2 regions of the Devosia sp. UYZn731 genome follow, and region 2 is predicted to be linked to the other one. Evidence: predicted binding sites of a transcription regulator. Region 2 holds the regulator's gene; the other holds the start of a gene.
The links. Region 2 encodes PhoB, which activates phosphate uptake and scavenging genes when phosphate is short. Its sites were predicted from a motif close to TGTCATNNANCTGTCAT; they were not measured.
Positions count from the first base shown of each region.

Region 1: ABIB57_RS14385 (esterase-like activity of phytase family protein) is a predicted target of PhoB. The motif match lies at 4,387-4,403, and genes of this name have one in related genera.

Region 1 covers NZ_JBEPOL010000005.1:295,719-303,487, reverse strand. Annotated here, with positions in the region: gene ABIB57_RS14395 (alpha-2-macroglobulin family protein) at 1-2,203, shown strand, start outside; gene pbpC (penicillin-binding protein 1C) at 2,200-4,356, shown strand; gene ABIB57_RS14385 (esterase-like activity of phytase family protein) at 4,475-6,655, shown strand; gene ABIB57_RS14380 (ABC transporter substrate-binding protein) at 6,728-7,768, opposite strand.
Region 2 covers NZ_JBEPOL010000004.1:226,883-234,651, reverse strand. Annotated here, with positions in the region: gene ABIB57_RS11770 (GMC family oxidoreductase) at 1-1,119, opposite strand, end outside; gene ABIB57_RS11765 (dihydrodipicolinate synthase family protein) at 1,119-2,051, opposite strand; gene ABIB57_RS11760 (GntR family transcriptional regulator) at 2,215-2,880, shown strand; gene phoB (phosphate regulon transcriptional regulator PhoB) at 3,008-3,709, opposite strand; gene phoU (phosphate signaling complex protein PhoU) at 3,744-4,454, opposite strand; gene pstB (phosphate ABC transporter ATP-binding protein PstB) at 4,624-5,406, opposite strand; gene pstA (phosphate ABC transporter permease PstA) at 5,487-6,863, opposite strand; gene pstC (phosphate ABC transporter permease subunit PstC) at 6,866-7,769, opposite strand, start outside.

The DNA of each region.
Region 1 (7,769 bases), on a different contig from region 2:
CGTCGACCTGGGTATTCTCAACCTGACCAATTTCCAGACTCCCGATCCGGATGGCTGGTATTTCGGCCAGCGCCAGCTCGGCATGGATGTCCGCGACCTCTACGGCTCGCTGATCGATCCGACCCAGGGCCTGCCAGGCGCCTTGCGCTCCGGCGGTGACGGCGCTGCCGCTCGCCTCGGCACGCCCCCGCCAACTTCGGTCCTCGTCGCCCTCCATTCGGGCATCGTGGAAGTCGGCGCCGATGGCACCGCCACCGTGACCTTCGACATGCCGGACTTCTCGGGCACCGTGCGGGTCATGGCCATGGCCTGGTCCGCCGATGCGGTGGGCCACAGCTCCGCCGACGTCATCGTGCGCGATCCGGTCGTGATCAACATGAGCCCGCCGCGCTTCCTGCGGCTGGACGATACCTCGCGCTTGCTGGTCGAGATCAACAATATCTCGGGCCCCGCCGGCGCCTATAAGGTCGCTCTCACCACCGGTGAAGGCCTCTCCACCGACGCCGCGCAAACCAGTGTCGATCTCGCCGCTGGCGCCCGCACGTCCCTTAATCTGGGATTGACCGGCACCGCCATCGGCGACCAGAAGCTGACGCTGACCGTCACCGATCCAACCGGCAAGGCCACCGTCAAGGCCCTGACCCTGGGTGTGCGTGCCGCCAGCGGCCCGCAGACCACCAGCAAGCTACTGACCATCGAGCCGGGCGCCACCGTCACCATCGACGGCAGCTATTTCGCCGGCCTCGTCGATCATTCGGCATCCATGACCCTCGGGATCGGGCCGGTCGCCCGCCTCGATATCCCCGAACTGCTGCTGGCACTCGATCGCTACCCCTATGGCTGCTCCGAGCAGATCACCAGCCGCGCCATGCCGCTGCTCTACCTCAACGAGGTGGCGCAGATGATCCAGATGGGCACCGATGCCGAGCTGGATCAGCGCCTCAAGGATGCCATCACCTCGCTCCTGTCCAACCAGACTTCGACCGGCGGCTTCGGCCTCTGGGGTCCGCTGAGCACCTCCGATCTGTGGCTTGACTCCTATGTCACCGACTTCCTGCTGCGCGCCAAGGCGGCGGGCTATGTGGTGCCGGACCTCGCCATGAACATGGCGCTGGATAATCTGGGCAATCAGGTTTCCTACGCCGCCGACTTCGATAATGGCGGCCAGGACGTGGCCTACGCGCTCTACGACATGGCCCGTGCCGGTCGTGCCGCCATTGGCGATCTGCGCTACTATCTTGAAGCGCGCCTCGATGCCTTCGGCTCACCCTTGGCCAAGGCCCAGCTCGGCGCTGCCTTGGCTCTCTATGGCGACGGCACCCGCGCGGCGACCGCCTTCCAGGCCGCCGTCGAGGCCCTGAAAGAACCCGAAGCCAAGAACGTCTACCGCACCGACTACGGCAGCCGCATGCGCGACACTGCCGCCGTTCTGGCACTGGCGTCGGAGTTCAAGCCGGAGGGCGTCGATATCGCCACCCTGACGGCGAGCCTCGCCAAGGCGCGAGACTTGGCCCGTTACACCTCGACCCAGGAAGACGCCTGGACCCTGGTTGCCGCCGCGGCCGTCGCCCAGAATACTGCCGATAGCGCCATCACCGTCGATGGCAAGGACCTGACCGGCTCTGTCTATCAGCGCTTTGATCAGGAGCACTTTGACGGCGGCACCGCCGTGACCATCGTCAACAACGGCGCCGCGGCCACGCAGGCTAAGGTCTCCGTAACCGGCATCCCGGCGGTTCCGCCGGAAGCCAGCAGCGAGGGCTTCACCATCAGCCGCGAATTCTTCCAGCCTGATGGCACCGCCTTCGATATGGGGACCAGCCCGGTCAGCCAGAACGATCGCTTCGTTGTGCTGCTGACCATGCGGGCCTCGACCACCGGCTCCGGCCAATATGTGGTCGCCGATCCGCTGCCGGCCGGTTTCGAAATCGAAAACCCCGACCTGTCTGCGGCCGGCGTTGCCGATCTGTCTTGGCTCCCGGCGCTGGATCAACCCAGCCACGTGGAATCGCGGACCGATCAATATGTCGCCGCCTTCCAGTACGGCACCGATCAGGCGCCCTTCAAGGTGGCCTACATGGTGCGGGCCACCGCGCCGGGAACCTTCGTGCTCCCTGGCGCCACCGTCGAGGACATGTACCGTCCTGAACTGCGCGCCAATACCGCGGCGGGCAGCATCGAGATCTCCGCGACCGGCCCATGACCGACGCGGCGACCGCCTCCGAACCAACGCCGGAGCTCATCCCTGAGCCCCGGCGTAAACTGCCGATCTGGCGCCTCCTCGCCGCCGGCCTGGTCGTATTACTGTGCCTGGGGGCCGGTGGCGCCTGGTACGGCTTCGGCGTCATTCGCGACATCCGTGCCACCCTGCCGGCTACGCCCGATATCGCCACCATCCCCGTCTCGACCGCCGTGGTGGATCGCCAGGGCGATCTGCTGCGGCCCTTCACCACCGCTGATGGACGCTGGCGCCTGCCGGTCACGGTGGGGCAGGTGGACCGGCATTTCGTCGACATGCTGATCGCCTATGAGGACCAGAATTTCGAGACCAATAATGGCATCGAATGGTCCGCCATGCTGCGCGCGGTCGGCCAGTTCGTCGGCGCCGGCGGCCATGTGGTGTCCGGCGGCTCCACCCTCACCATGCAGGTGGCGCGGCTGATCGAGGGCGAACCCACGCGCAATCTCTGGGGCAAGGTGCGCCAACTGGTGCACGCCGACGCGCTGGCCCATCGCCTGACCAAGGAACAGATCCTCACGCTCTACCTGACGCTGGCCCCCTATGGCGGCAATATCGAGGGCATCCGCGCCGCCAGCCTCACCTATTTCGGCAAGGAGCCGACGCGGCTGACCACCGCTGAATCCGCCCTCTTGGTGGCGCTGCCGCAATCTCCCGAAGCGCGCCGTCCCGATCGCGATCCCAAGGCCGCCGAAGCCGGCCGCAACAGCGTGCTCGATCGCCTGGTCAGTCAAGGCGCCATCGCCCAGGAAGAAGCCGACGCCGCCAAGCGCGAGCCTATCCCAACCGCGCGCAAACCCTTCCCCATGCTCGCCGCCCACATGGCGCAACAGGCGGTCAAGGCCCAGCCCACCGCGCGGCGCATCGAACTCACCGTCGACCGCCGCCTGCAATCCGCGCTGGAGCGGCTGGGGACGGGCAGGGCCACCCAGCTTGGCCCAAAAGTCTCCGTAGCCATCGTCGTTGCCGATCAGGCCAGTGGCAATATCCTGGCCTCGGTCGGCTCCGCCGGTCTCTTCGCCGAACAAAGCCAGGGCTATGTCGATATGACCTCGGCGGTGCGCTCGCCTGGCTCGACACTAAAACCCCTGATCTACGGCCTCGCCTTCGAGCTGGGCCTCGCCCACCCCGAAAGCCTGATCGAGGATCGCCCCACCGCCTTCGGTGGCTACGTCCCGGTCAATTTCGACGGCTTCAGCCGCGGCACCGTCACCATCCGCCAAGCACTGAGCGAGTCCCTCAATATCCCCGCCATCGTCGTGCTCGACGCCGTCGGCACCGCCCGGCTGGTGTCGCGCATCAAGCGCGCCAATGCCAATCCGCTATTGCCCGACAATACCGCACCCGGCCTCGCCATCGGCCTCGGCGGCGTCGGCGTCACCCTCCGCGACCTAGTCTCCATCTATGCTGCCATCGCCCGTGGCGGCTCCCCGGTCATGCTCAATGACGGCGTCAAGCCGCGCGCTACCGAGCCCGCCAATGCGGCGCTGGTGCTCGATCCGGCAGCGGCCTGGTATGTCTCCGATATCCTCGCCGACGTGCCGCCGCCCCTTAATGGCTCACCCGGCCGCATCGCCTACAAGACCGGCACCTCCTACGGCTACCGCGACGCCTGGGCGATCGGTTATGACGGCAAGACCGTCATCGGCGTCTGGGTCGGTCGGCCGGATGGTGAGCCGGTGCCCGGCATTTCCGGCATCACCGCCGCCGCCCCGGTGCTGTTCGAAGCCTTCGATCGCCTCGGCACCCCGGCAGTGCCACTACGCGCCGCCCCGCCCGGCGTGCTGGTCGCTTCCAATTCGCAATTGCCCGCCCCGCTCAAGCGCTTCCGCCACCCCGATGACAATATGGTCAATCGCGACGCCGCCCCCGAAATCGCCTTCCCCACTGACGGCGTCGATGTCGATCTGGGCATCGCCTCGGGCGCCGACCTCCCCCTGATCGTCAAGGTGCGCAACGGCGTGCCGCCCTTCACCTTCTTCGCCAATGGCGCCCCGTTCGGCCGCTCCGCATTCGCCCGCCAGAATGCCTGGAAGCCCGACGGGCCGGGCTATGTGACCCTGTCGGTGGTCGATTCCGAAGGCCGTTCCGACGACGTCACGGTCTTCCTCGACTGACCGCCTGCGGCCGTTTCACCGTTTCGGCATTGTCATCGTTCTGTCATCCCGACGTCATCCCCCGGTTTTCTTGGGTCCGTATTCGGGGCCGGTTCATACCGACCCTGGGGGCCTTACCATGCACATTAAAAACCTGTCCGTCGTCCTGACGGCTGCATTGCTCACCTCGACCGCCATCCCGGCCATTGCCGCGCCGGTGTTCAATCGTATTGCCAGCTTCCCCGTCGAGCTCAACGCGCCCGACGCCGATGCCACTTCCTCCGAAATCATCACTGCGACCGATGACGGCATGATGCTGATCTATTCCGATAGCCCCAATGGTGGCATCGGCTTCCTCGACGTGACCGACGCCAAGGCGCCAAAGCCCGCCGGTTACCTGGATATGGGCGGCGAGCCCACTTCGGTCACCGTGATCGGCGCCAAGGCCTATGTGGCCGTCAACACCCGTAAGGATTTCATCGAGCAAACCGGCAAGCTGGTCGTGGTCGATATCGCCAGCAAGAGCGTCGATGGCGAATTCCAGCTCGGCGGCCAGCCCGACTCGATCGCCCACAACAAGGCCGGCACGATCCTCGCGATCGCCATCGAGAACGAGCGCGATGAAGAGGTCAATGACGGCGCCATCCCGCAGATGCCCTCGGGCTTCCTGGTTGTGGTCAATCTGGTCGACGGCAAGGTCACCGAAGACGGCATCAAGCGTGTCGAAGTGACCGGCCTGTCCGATATCGCCCCCGAGGATGCCGAGCCCGAATTCGTCGCCTTCAACGACAATGACGAAATTGCCCTCACGATGCAGGAAAACAACTGGATCGTCATCGTCGACGCCAAGACCGCCACGGTCACCGGCGGCTTTACCGCTGGCTCGACCTCGGTCGAAGGCGTCGATACCAAGAATGACGGCCAGATCGTCTTCACCGGCAAGAAGGACGACCTGCTGCGCGAACCTGACGCGGTCAAATGGCTCGATGCCGACCGCATCGTCGTCGCCAATGAAGGCGACTGGAACGGTGGCTCGCGCGGTTTCACCATCTTCAATCGCGATGGCTCGGTGAACTGGGACTCGGGCAATACGCTCGACGTCATGGCTGCCCAGATGGGTCACTATCCCGACAAGCGCAACAAGAAGGGTGTCGAGCCCGAGGGCCTGGAAGTCGCCACCATCGGCGATACCCAGTTCATTTTCGTGGCCGAGGAACGCTCGTCCCTGATCGCAGTCTATAAGGATACCGGCGCTGCGCCGGAATATCTGCAGTCGTTGCCCTCGGGCATGTCGCCTGAAGGTCTCGTGGCCATTCCCGGCCGCAACCTGCTGGCCACCGCCAATGAAACCGACCTGCGCGCCGATGGCCTCGCCGGTTCGCACGTCATGCTCTATGAACTGGCCGAAGGCACCGCCGCCTATCCCCAGCTCGTTTCCGATCTCGACGCAGACGGTCACCCCATCGGCTGGGCTGCTATCTCCGGCGCCGTTGCCGATGCCGAAAAGCCCGGCATGCTCTACGCCGTGTCCGATAGCGTCCTGACCAACGCCCCGGCGATCTACGAGATCGACGCCACTGCCAAGCCGGCCCATATCGTCGGCAAGACTATCATCACCCGTGGTGGGAATCCCGCCCAGAAGCTCGATCTCGAAGGCATCACGCTAGACGGTGAAGGCGGCTTCTGGTTGGCGTCCGAGGGCGACGCTGCCAAGCTGGTCCCCCAGGCCCTGTACCATGTCGATGCCGATGGCGCGATCGTTGCGGAAGTGCCGTTCCCGCCCGCGCTGATGGCTGGTGCGGTCCGCTTCGGTTCTGAAGGCGTTGCCCTGGTTGGCACCGGCGACGACGCCACCCTGTGGGTTGCGATGCAGCGCGAATGGGCTGACGACGCCGCCGGCATGGTCAAGCTGATCGGCTACAACATCGCCTCTAAGGAGTTCTCGGCAGTCCACTACCCGCTCGAAACTCCGGTCGAAGGCACCTGGAATGGCCTGTCGGAAATCACCGTCCACGGCGACTACGCCTATATCGTCGAGCGCGACAACCAAGCTTCGCTCAAGGCCAAGCTCAAGGCGATCTACCGCGTCAAGCTGGCCGACCTGAAGGGCGCTCCGCTCGATGGCGAACTGCCGGTCGTCGCCAAGGAACTGGTGCGTGACCTGGTTCCGGATCTCGCCACCAACAATGGCTACATCGCCGACAAGGTCGAGAGCTTTGCCATCGACGCTGCCGGCACCGGCTTCGTCATCACCGACAATGACGGTGTCGATGACAGCTCGGGCGAGACCTTCTTCTGGTCGATCGGCGACGTGAAGTAAGCTTCACCCACCCTTTGAAATGCGATCGGCCGGGCACAAGCCCGGCCGATTTGTTTTGTGCGGCGCTGTGGCTCAGGCGACGGCGCGCTGGCTCAGCGCGTCATAGGGGCGGCGGTCCACCCAGGCGTTGAGATCGAAGTTCTGCTCGAGGAAGCCCCATTCATAGAGGAAATCCTTATAGTGGCCGATCGCCGCCACCAGCTCGGGCTCAAGCCCGATGCCCAGGTGGTGGTGCAGGTCCGGCCCATTGGCCGAAGCCACCACTTCCTCCGACGCGCCTACTTCCTTGGCGACGAAACGGCGCACGTCATCGGGATGCGCCACCGCCCAGTCGCTCGCGCGCTGCAGCGTCGCGATCAGCTTGCTGACCAGGTCCGGGCGATCTTCGGCCAGCCGCTCGTCGACGGTCAGCACCCGCGGCGAGCCCGAATTGATGCGGATTTTCGGATCGGGGTGAAATCCGAACTCGGCCACGGTATGCGTCGCGAACAGGTTGGCGACGTTGATCCCCGCCGTGCCCTTGACGAAGATGGCGTCGACCGTGCCGGCCAGCAGCGCCGCGATTTCGGGTCCATAGGCCTGCCGGTTGCGCAGCCCATAAAGCTGCGGCCCCTCGCGCCCGTCGAGCACGCTATCGGTCAGCGCAATATCGACGATCTCGACCTGGTTGTGGCTGAGCCCCTCCAGCGACAGCGCCGAGGTCAGGCCCTTGAGCGCCGTCGCCGCCATGAAATCGACGATCCCGGATGGGCGGCGGGCGATGCCGAAGCGGCGGCCGACCAGGTCTTTGGTGGTCTTGATGCCGCTGCCGGGCAGGGTGATGATGGCCTGAAATTCGTCGGTCCAGGTGATGCCGACCAGCCGCGTGGTCTTGCCGTCCGAACGCGCCCGAATGGGCGGCACATTGCCGCCATGACGGAACGAATAGCTCAGGTGATGGTCGAAATGGCTGGTCCGGATCGCTCGGTCCTGGCTATCGATGATCGACTTGAGGGTGATGCCCTCCTTGGCGAAGGTCTCGTCCAGATAGCCGAGCTGCACCGCCAGCCCCACCGGGGTCGGCACCGGGCATCGCGTGTACCAGATTTCCGAAATGCTGTTCTGAAGCGTCATC
Region 2 (7,769 bases):
GTCGCGGTCGAGATACACGATGGGCGCGCAATAGAGCTGGATCGTCGGCCGCTCGCCGCCGTCGGGATCATAGAACAGGCAGGCCTCGATGCCGGTGGTGGTCACCGGCCCCGAATTGAACAGCAGATACTGCAACCCATTCCGAACCATCGGCCAGCCCTTGTCTTCGCCGAAATAGCCGGACTTGCCTTTGGTAGTGGCGATGACCGGGACCTCATGGTGATCCTGCAAATTGGCGCCCACGCCGGCGATATCGGCCACCACATCCACCCCATGCTCGCGCAGGTGGTCGGCCGGCCCGAGCCCCGACAGCATCATCAGCTTGGCGCTGTTATAGGTCCCCGCCCCGACCAGCACTTCGCGCTCGGCATGCATCGTATGACTGACGCCGCCCCTGGTATAGCTGACGCCAACCGCGCGACCGTTCTCGATGACAATCCTGTCCACCCGCGCGCCGGTGACGATGCTCAGTCGATCATCGCCCGACAGCGGATCGAGGAACGCCTTTTTGGCGTCCGAACGCTCCTTGTAGCGGCCCCATTGCCCATAGGTGTGCTGCATGATGCCAACGCCGTTTTGGCGAGCACCGTTGAAATCGGGGTTGAATTCATGACCCAGGCCCTGTGCCGCGAGCAGGAAATCCTGCGTGGTATCGGCAATATGGCCGGGCTCTGAGACCCGTAAATTGCCGCCGATGCCATGGAATTCATTATTGAACTTGGTGTTGGCCTCGATGCCTTTGAAGTGCGGCAGCATGTCCGCGTAGGACCATTCGGTCTCGTTGCCCAAATGGGCCGCCCAGCCGTCATAGTCCTCGCGCTGCCCGCGCATATAGACCATGGCATTGACCGCACTGCCGCCGCCCAAGGCTTTGGCCACCGGCACGATCGGCCCGCGCCCGCCCAGTTGTGGCTGCGGCACGGTATGGTGCATTTCGAGGAAGTCCTCGCGCGCCAGGTACTTCATGTAGCCGGCGGGATAGGCCATCAGTTTGGCCGTGTCGCGCGGCCCGCGTTCGAGGATCAATACCGAAAAACCGAACTCTCGCACCAGCCGCATCGCCGCCACCGAGGCCGCCGAGCCGCCGCCCGCGATGATGAAGTCGTAGGTTTTGGCCATTACGCACCAATCTCCGCCAGCCGCCGTGCCTGTCGCACCAGCAGCAGTTCCACGTCCGCCACATCCAGCGCCGACATCACCGGCCGCGGCTTGCGCAGCGCCCCCGATTTGATGACGCCGCGCTTGGCCAGCACGTATTTGCGCGCCGCCAGCCCGATGCCCTGCTGCTGCTCGTAGCGCGCCAGCGGCAGGTAGGCGTCGAAGATATCATGCGCCCGCTCGACATTGCCCTTGGCGAATTCGGCGACAACGCCAACCATCATCTCCGGATAACAAAACCCGGTCATCGCCCCATCGGCACCGCGGCTCATTTCCTCGGGCAGGAATAGCCCGCCATTGCCGCAGAGGATCGAGATCCGCCGCGTTTCGCCCTTGTCGCTGGCGGCGCGGAGAGCCGTAATCTTGGACAGGCCCGGCCAATCCTCATGCTTGAGCATGACGCAATTGGGCACGTCGCGAATGATCCGGTCGATCACCTTGGGGGCAATCGTAACATTGGTGGTCAGCGGATAATCCTGCAGCACGAACGGGATATCTCCCAACGCCTCGCCGACCGACTGGTAGAAGGCAAAACTCTGATCGTCGGTCTTAATGGTCCAGGGTGGCGCCACCATGACGCCCGCCGCGCCCTGGTCCATCACGGTCCGTGCCAGCTCTGTCATCGGCGCGAGGCCGGGTGCCGAAACGCCGACCACGACCGGCAGGCGGCCACCGAGGCGCTTGAGCACGCGCTCCACCACTTGCGCCGACTCGGCTGAAGTCAGCTTGGGCGCCTCGCCCAATTGCCCGAGCACGGTGATGCCGCTCACCCCGGCGCCTTCGTAGAAATCCAGCATGGAATCGACGCTCGCCAGGTCCAATGCGCCATTATCCTCGAACGGGGTCACCGCGATGACGTAGACGCCCTTGGCCTGTTCATTGAGGATTGCCATGCGTGATCTCCAGATGGTGCCGCGAGCGGCGGCCGATGGTTCGGTATCGGCCAGAGGCCGCCGCAGGGCAAGCCGTGCGCAGGCGCCCTGGGCGGTTTTGCCCGACCAATTCGACCGGCAGCAAAAATCGCTGTAGGATGAGCATCGTTACGTGGAGACGACCTTGGCCGCAGCGACCCAAACCGAACAAATCGCTATCGAGCACGACGATCTCAGCATCGCCCGAGCGCTGGAAGAGGACATCATCTTCGGCCGTCTCGCCCCCGGCACGCGGCTGACCGAAGATACGCTGCTCGCCCGCTTTGCCGTGACGCGTCACTTCGCGCGCCAGGCATTGGTGCAGCTTGAGGCCATGGGCATCGTGGTGCGCGAACGCAATCGCGGCGCCACCGTGCGTTCGCTGACGCCCAAACAGGTGCAGGAAATCTACGACGTGCGCGAACTGTTGCAGCGGCAGGCGGCGCTGTGGATTCCGCTGCCGGCACCCGCCGCGTTGATCGCCGAACTCGAAGCCATCCACCAAGAGCATGGCCGGCATATGGAAGCCGGCTTCCTGCGCGGCGTGCACGAGGCCAATGACCGCTTCCATCTGACGCTGTTCGGCGCCTGTGGCAATGCGCATCTGGTGCAATCGATCGAGCTCTATATGCGGCTCAGCCTGCCGGTGCGCGCCAACACTATGGGCGATAAGGAGTCCCTGCGCATCGCGCACCAACACCACGCCATGATGATCGACATGCTGCAAGGCCACGATAATTGGGTGCTGGCGCAGCTCTGCGTCGATCACTTGCAGCCGAGCAAGCAGCGCTATCTGGAGCGGGTGAGGTAAGTCCCCTCAGTCGACACCTCCCCCTTCCAGGGGGAGGATCAAGGTGGGGGTCGTATCTGCCGGATTTGGGCTCTCACACCCCCACCCAGCCTCCCCTGTAAGGGGGAGGAGCCGCTTAGTGCTAACCCTACGCCACTTGCGCGAACCGCTCGTCAAACGCATAACCGGCGCCGCGCACCGTGCGGATCGGGTCGCTTTCGCGACCGCGATTGATGGCGCGGCGGAGACGGCCGATATGGACGTCCACAGTACGCTCATCGACGTAAACGTCATTGCCCCAAACGCCGTCGAGCAATTGCTCGCGCGAATAGACCCGGCCCGGATGACGCATCAGATATTCGAGCAGGCGATATTCCGTCGGCCCCAGATGCACGTCGCGGGTGGCGCGGCGGACGCGGTGGGTGGTGCGGTCCAGCTCCAGATCGCCCACCTTGAGCGCGGCGGTGACCAGGTTCGGATTGGCCCGGCGCAGCAGCGCGTGAATGCGCGCCAGCAGTTCGGGCACCGAGAACGGCTTGACCACATAGTCGTCGGCGCCAGTGGCAAGGCCGCGCACGCGCTCTTCTTCCTCGCCACGCGCGGTGATCATGATGATCGGCACCCGGGCAGTTTCCTCGCGGGCGCGCAGACGTCGGCACAACTCGATGCCGGAGACTTCGGGCAGCATCCAGTCGAGCAGGATCAGGTCCGGCAATTTATCCTGGATGCGTTCCTGCGCCTGATCGCCGGTTTCGGCGGTCAGGACGCGGAAGCCCTCGGCCTCAAGATTGTAGCGCAGGAGGATCGAGATATCTTCCTCGTCCTCGACGACAAGTATCGTTGCGGGCATTGTTGTGCTCCCAAGGTCGCTCGGCCGCAGCCGGCTACGCCTTGATCTGGGTCCGCTGAAGTTCCTGCACGTCGGCCGTCAATTGCTTGCCGGTCTGCAGGTAATAGGCGCGTTCGGCGATGTTGGTCGCGTGGTCGCCAATGCGCTCCAAATTCTTGGCGCAGAACAGCAGATGCGTGCACTGCGTGATGTTGCGCGGGTCTTCCATCATGTAGGTCAGCAGCTCGCGGAACAGCGAGGTGTGCATGGCATCGACCTCGTCGTCGCGATTGCACACCTCGATGGCGGCTTCGGCGTCGCGGCTGGCATAGGCATCCAGCGCATCCTTGATCTGGCGCAGCACCAGATTGGTCATGTTGCGCACGCCATTGTAGAACGTGGGCTGCAGGCTGAGGCCTTCCAGCTTGAGCGAGCGGCGGGCCAGTTGCTTGGCCATGTCGCCGACCCGTTCCAGATCGGACGCGACGTGGATCGAGGTGATGATGGCGCGCAGATCGCTGGCCATCGGCTGGCGGCGGGCGATCATCGACACTGCCATATCGTCGATGCGGCGCTGCATGTCGTCGATACGCTGATCGGCGATGATGGTGACATCGGCCAGCTCGCGGTCGAGCTTGAGCAGCGCCTTGGTGCCGTTCTCGATGGCGACTTCGACCTGGCCGCCCATCTCGGCGATCAACTGGGCAAGCGTAGTCAATTCGTCGGTATAGGAGCTGACGATATGTTCTGGGGACGTGGTGGCCATGGCTTTATCCTCGAAATTTGTGGAGGGCATTAGGAGGTCGAGGTTCGTGTCAGGCCGAGGCGAAAATGGCGCCTATCGAGAACCGGAGCGGAGCGTACGTTTGGTACGTGAGCACCGGAAGCGCAGATAGGTGGCATTTGCAGCCCGGCTTGGCACGAAGATCGGCCTCCTAACCGATGCGGCCCATGATGTAGTCCTGGGTCTGCTTGTTGATCGGGTTGGTGAAGATGTCTTCGGTGACACCCTCCTCGATCAGCTTGCCCAGATGGAAGAACGCCGTCTTCTGGCTTACGCGCGCAGCCTGCTGCATCGAGTGGGTGACGATGACGATGGTGTAGTTCTCGCGCAATTCATCGATCAGCTCTTCGATGATGGCCGTCGCGATCGGATCGAGCGCCGAGCAGGGCTCGTCCATCAGGATGACTTCGGGGCCGACGGCGATGGCGCGGGCAATGCACAGGCGCTGCTGCTGGCCACCGGACAGGCCGGTGCCGGGCTCGTTGAGGCGGTCCTTGACCTCTTCGAACAGCCCCGCCTTGCGCAGGGACGAAATCACGATCTCGTCGAGATCGGTCTTGGAACGGGCCAGGCCATGGATCTTGGGGCCATAGGCGACGTTCTCATAGATCGACTTGGGGAACGGATTGGGCTTCTGGAACACCATGCCGATACGGGCGCGCAGTTCCACCACGTCGAGGGACTGATCGTAAATGTCCTCGCCATCCAGCTCGATCAAGCCGCCAACCTTGGCGCCTTCGATCGTGTCGTTCATGCGGTTGATGCAACGCAGGAACGTGGACTTGCCACAGCCCGAAGGTCCGATGAACGAGGTCACCGCACGGTCGGGAATGTCGATTGAAATGCCGAACAGGGCCTGCTTGGCGCCGTAGTGGACGGTGACGTCCTTGGCATGCAGGCGGATCGGGCGTTCGAGCATATCTGTCGGGTTCATGGCACTATTCACTGATGTCTGCGTCATCTTAACCTTGCCAGCCAGCATGTCCATTTGAGTGTCTCCGGAATTGTTTTGCGTCATGCCCGGCGCTCCAGCCGGGTGCGCAGGAAGATGGCGACGGCGTTGAGCAGGATCATGAAGGCCAGCAGCACCATGATGGCCGCCGAGGTGCGTGATTCAAAGAAGTTGCGGTTTTCATTGCCCTGCCAGAGGAAGATCTGCACCGGCAGCGCGGTGGCCTGATCCAGCGGCGTCGCCGGCACCGAAGCCACGAAGGCGTTCATGCCGATCAGCAGCAGCGGCGCCGTTTCACCCAGCGCCTGCGCCACGCCGATAATGGTCGCGGTCAGGATCGAGGGGAAGGTCACCGGCAGCACATGGTGGAACACCATCTGCGTCTTGGAGGCACCCATGCCGAGCGCCGCCTGGCGCAGCGACGGAGATACGCCCTGCAATGCACCGCGGGTGGCGATGATGATGGTGGGCAGTGTCATCAGGGTCAGCACCAGGCCGCCGGCAAGCGGCGCCGAGAGCGGCAGGTGGAAGGTGTTGATGAACAGCGCCGCCCCGAGCAGGCCGAAGACGATGGAGGGCACGGCCGCCAGATTGTTGATATTGACCTCGATCAGATCGGTCCAGCGCGACTTGGGCGCGAACTCCTCGAGATAGATGGCGCTGGCCACCCCGATCGGCACCGCCAGGATAATGACGATCAGCATCATGAACAGCGAGCCCATGAAGGCGCCGAGCAGGCCCGCCGAGGCAGGAGCCGCGCGGCTATCGACGTTGGTGAAGATGCTCCAGGCAAAACCGTTGGAGATCGTACCGTTGTCGACGAACTGATCGATCAGCGTGCGAGCCGGAGGTGTCAGCTGCTGCTGGGCATCGCTGGCATCGCGGGAGATATTGCCCTTGATCCAGTTGGCCGCATTGGCCGACGCCAACACGTCGATCTCGGTCGTCTTGCCCAGCAGCGATGGGTCGGCGACGAAGCGTTCGCGGATGGTGTGGCGGCTATCGGTTTCAGCGATGGACAGCAGGTCCTTGCTGTCGATTTCGTAGCCGGCCGGCGCTGCGGCGCGCAGCGAGGCTTCGACCACCTTGTTCCAGTTCAGCAGCGCAACCTTGCGCTGCCAATCTAGGTTCGCCCGGTTGAAATCGGCATCCGACTGGCCAGCGGCGCGAACCGGGGCCGGATCGATCTTGACGATGGCCGGGTCGTAAGTAACCGTCAGATGCAGATTGGCCTGGGTGAAGGCCGGGATGCCCTTGACCAGCACGTCGGCGAACAGGATCGCCACGAAGCCTAGTGCGAGAATGATGGCCCCCACGCCCGACCATTTGAAGATGGCCTCGGTGGTGTGCCGCTTGCGCAGGCCGTCACGGATCAGTTTGGTGCGGTCGCGCGAGGCCTGGAGGCCGGTCGAGATCGCGGAAGCTGTGGTATTGGCCATGATTATTCGTACTGCTCCCGGAAGCGGCGGACGATGTAGAGCGCGACAATGTTGAGCACCAGGGTCATCACGAACAGGGTGAGCCCCAGCGCGAAGCCGACCAGCGATTGTGGCCCAGCGAAATCGGTATCGCCGGTGAGCTGGTTGACGATCGAGACGGTGATGGTGGAGACCGGCTGCAGTGGATTACCGCGGAGGACCGGGCTGTTACCCGCTGCCAGCACCACGATCATGGTTTCCCCGATGGCGCGGCTGATGGCGAGGAGGAACGCGCCGACGATACCGGGAAGAGCGGCCGGCAGCAGCACGTTGCGGATGGTTTCGGATTTGGTGGCGCCCAGCCCGAAGGCCCCGTCGCGCATCGCCAGCGGCACCTGATTGAGGATGTCGTCGGAAAGGGAGGAAATGAACGGGATGATCATGATGCCCATGACGATACCGGCGGTGAGCGCGCTGGTGGCGCTGACCTGCAGCCCGATGGCGGCGCCAATACCGGCGAGGAACGGACCAACCGTCACCAGAGCGAAGAAGCCGTAGACGATGGTGGGGATGCCGGCCAGGATTTCGATGATTGGCTTGACCACGGCGCGCACGCTGCGCGGGGCATATTGGCTGAGATAAACCGCCGTCATCAGCCCGACCGGGACCGCCACCAGCATGGCGATGACCGAAACCATCAGCGTGCCGGTCAGCAGCGGCAGGATGCCATATTGGCCGGCGTCGCCCGAAGCGGTGGTGGCAAACTTCGGGGCCCAGACGGTGCCGAAGAAGAAGTCCGCCGGGCTGATGAAGGTGAAGAACTTGAACGCCTCGGTGACCAGCGAGGCGACGATGCCCACCGTGGTCAGGATGGCGATGGCCGAGCACAACAGCAGCAGCAGGGTGACGATGCGCTCCACACTGTTG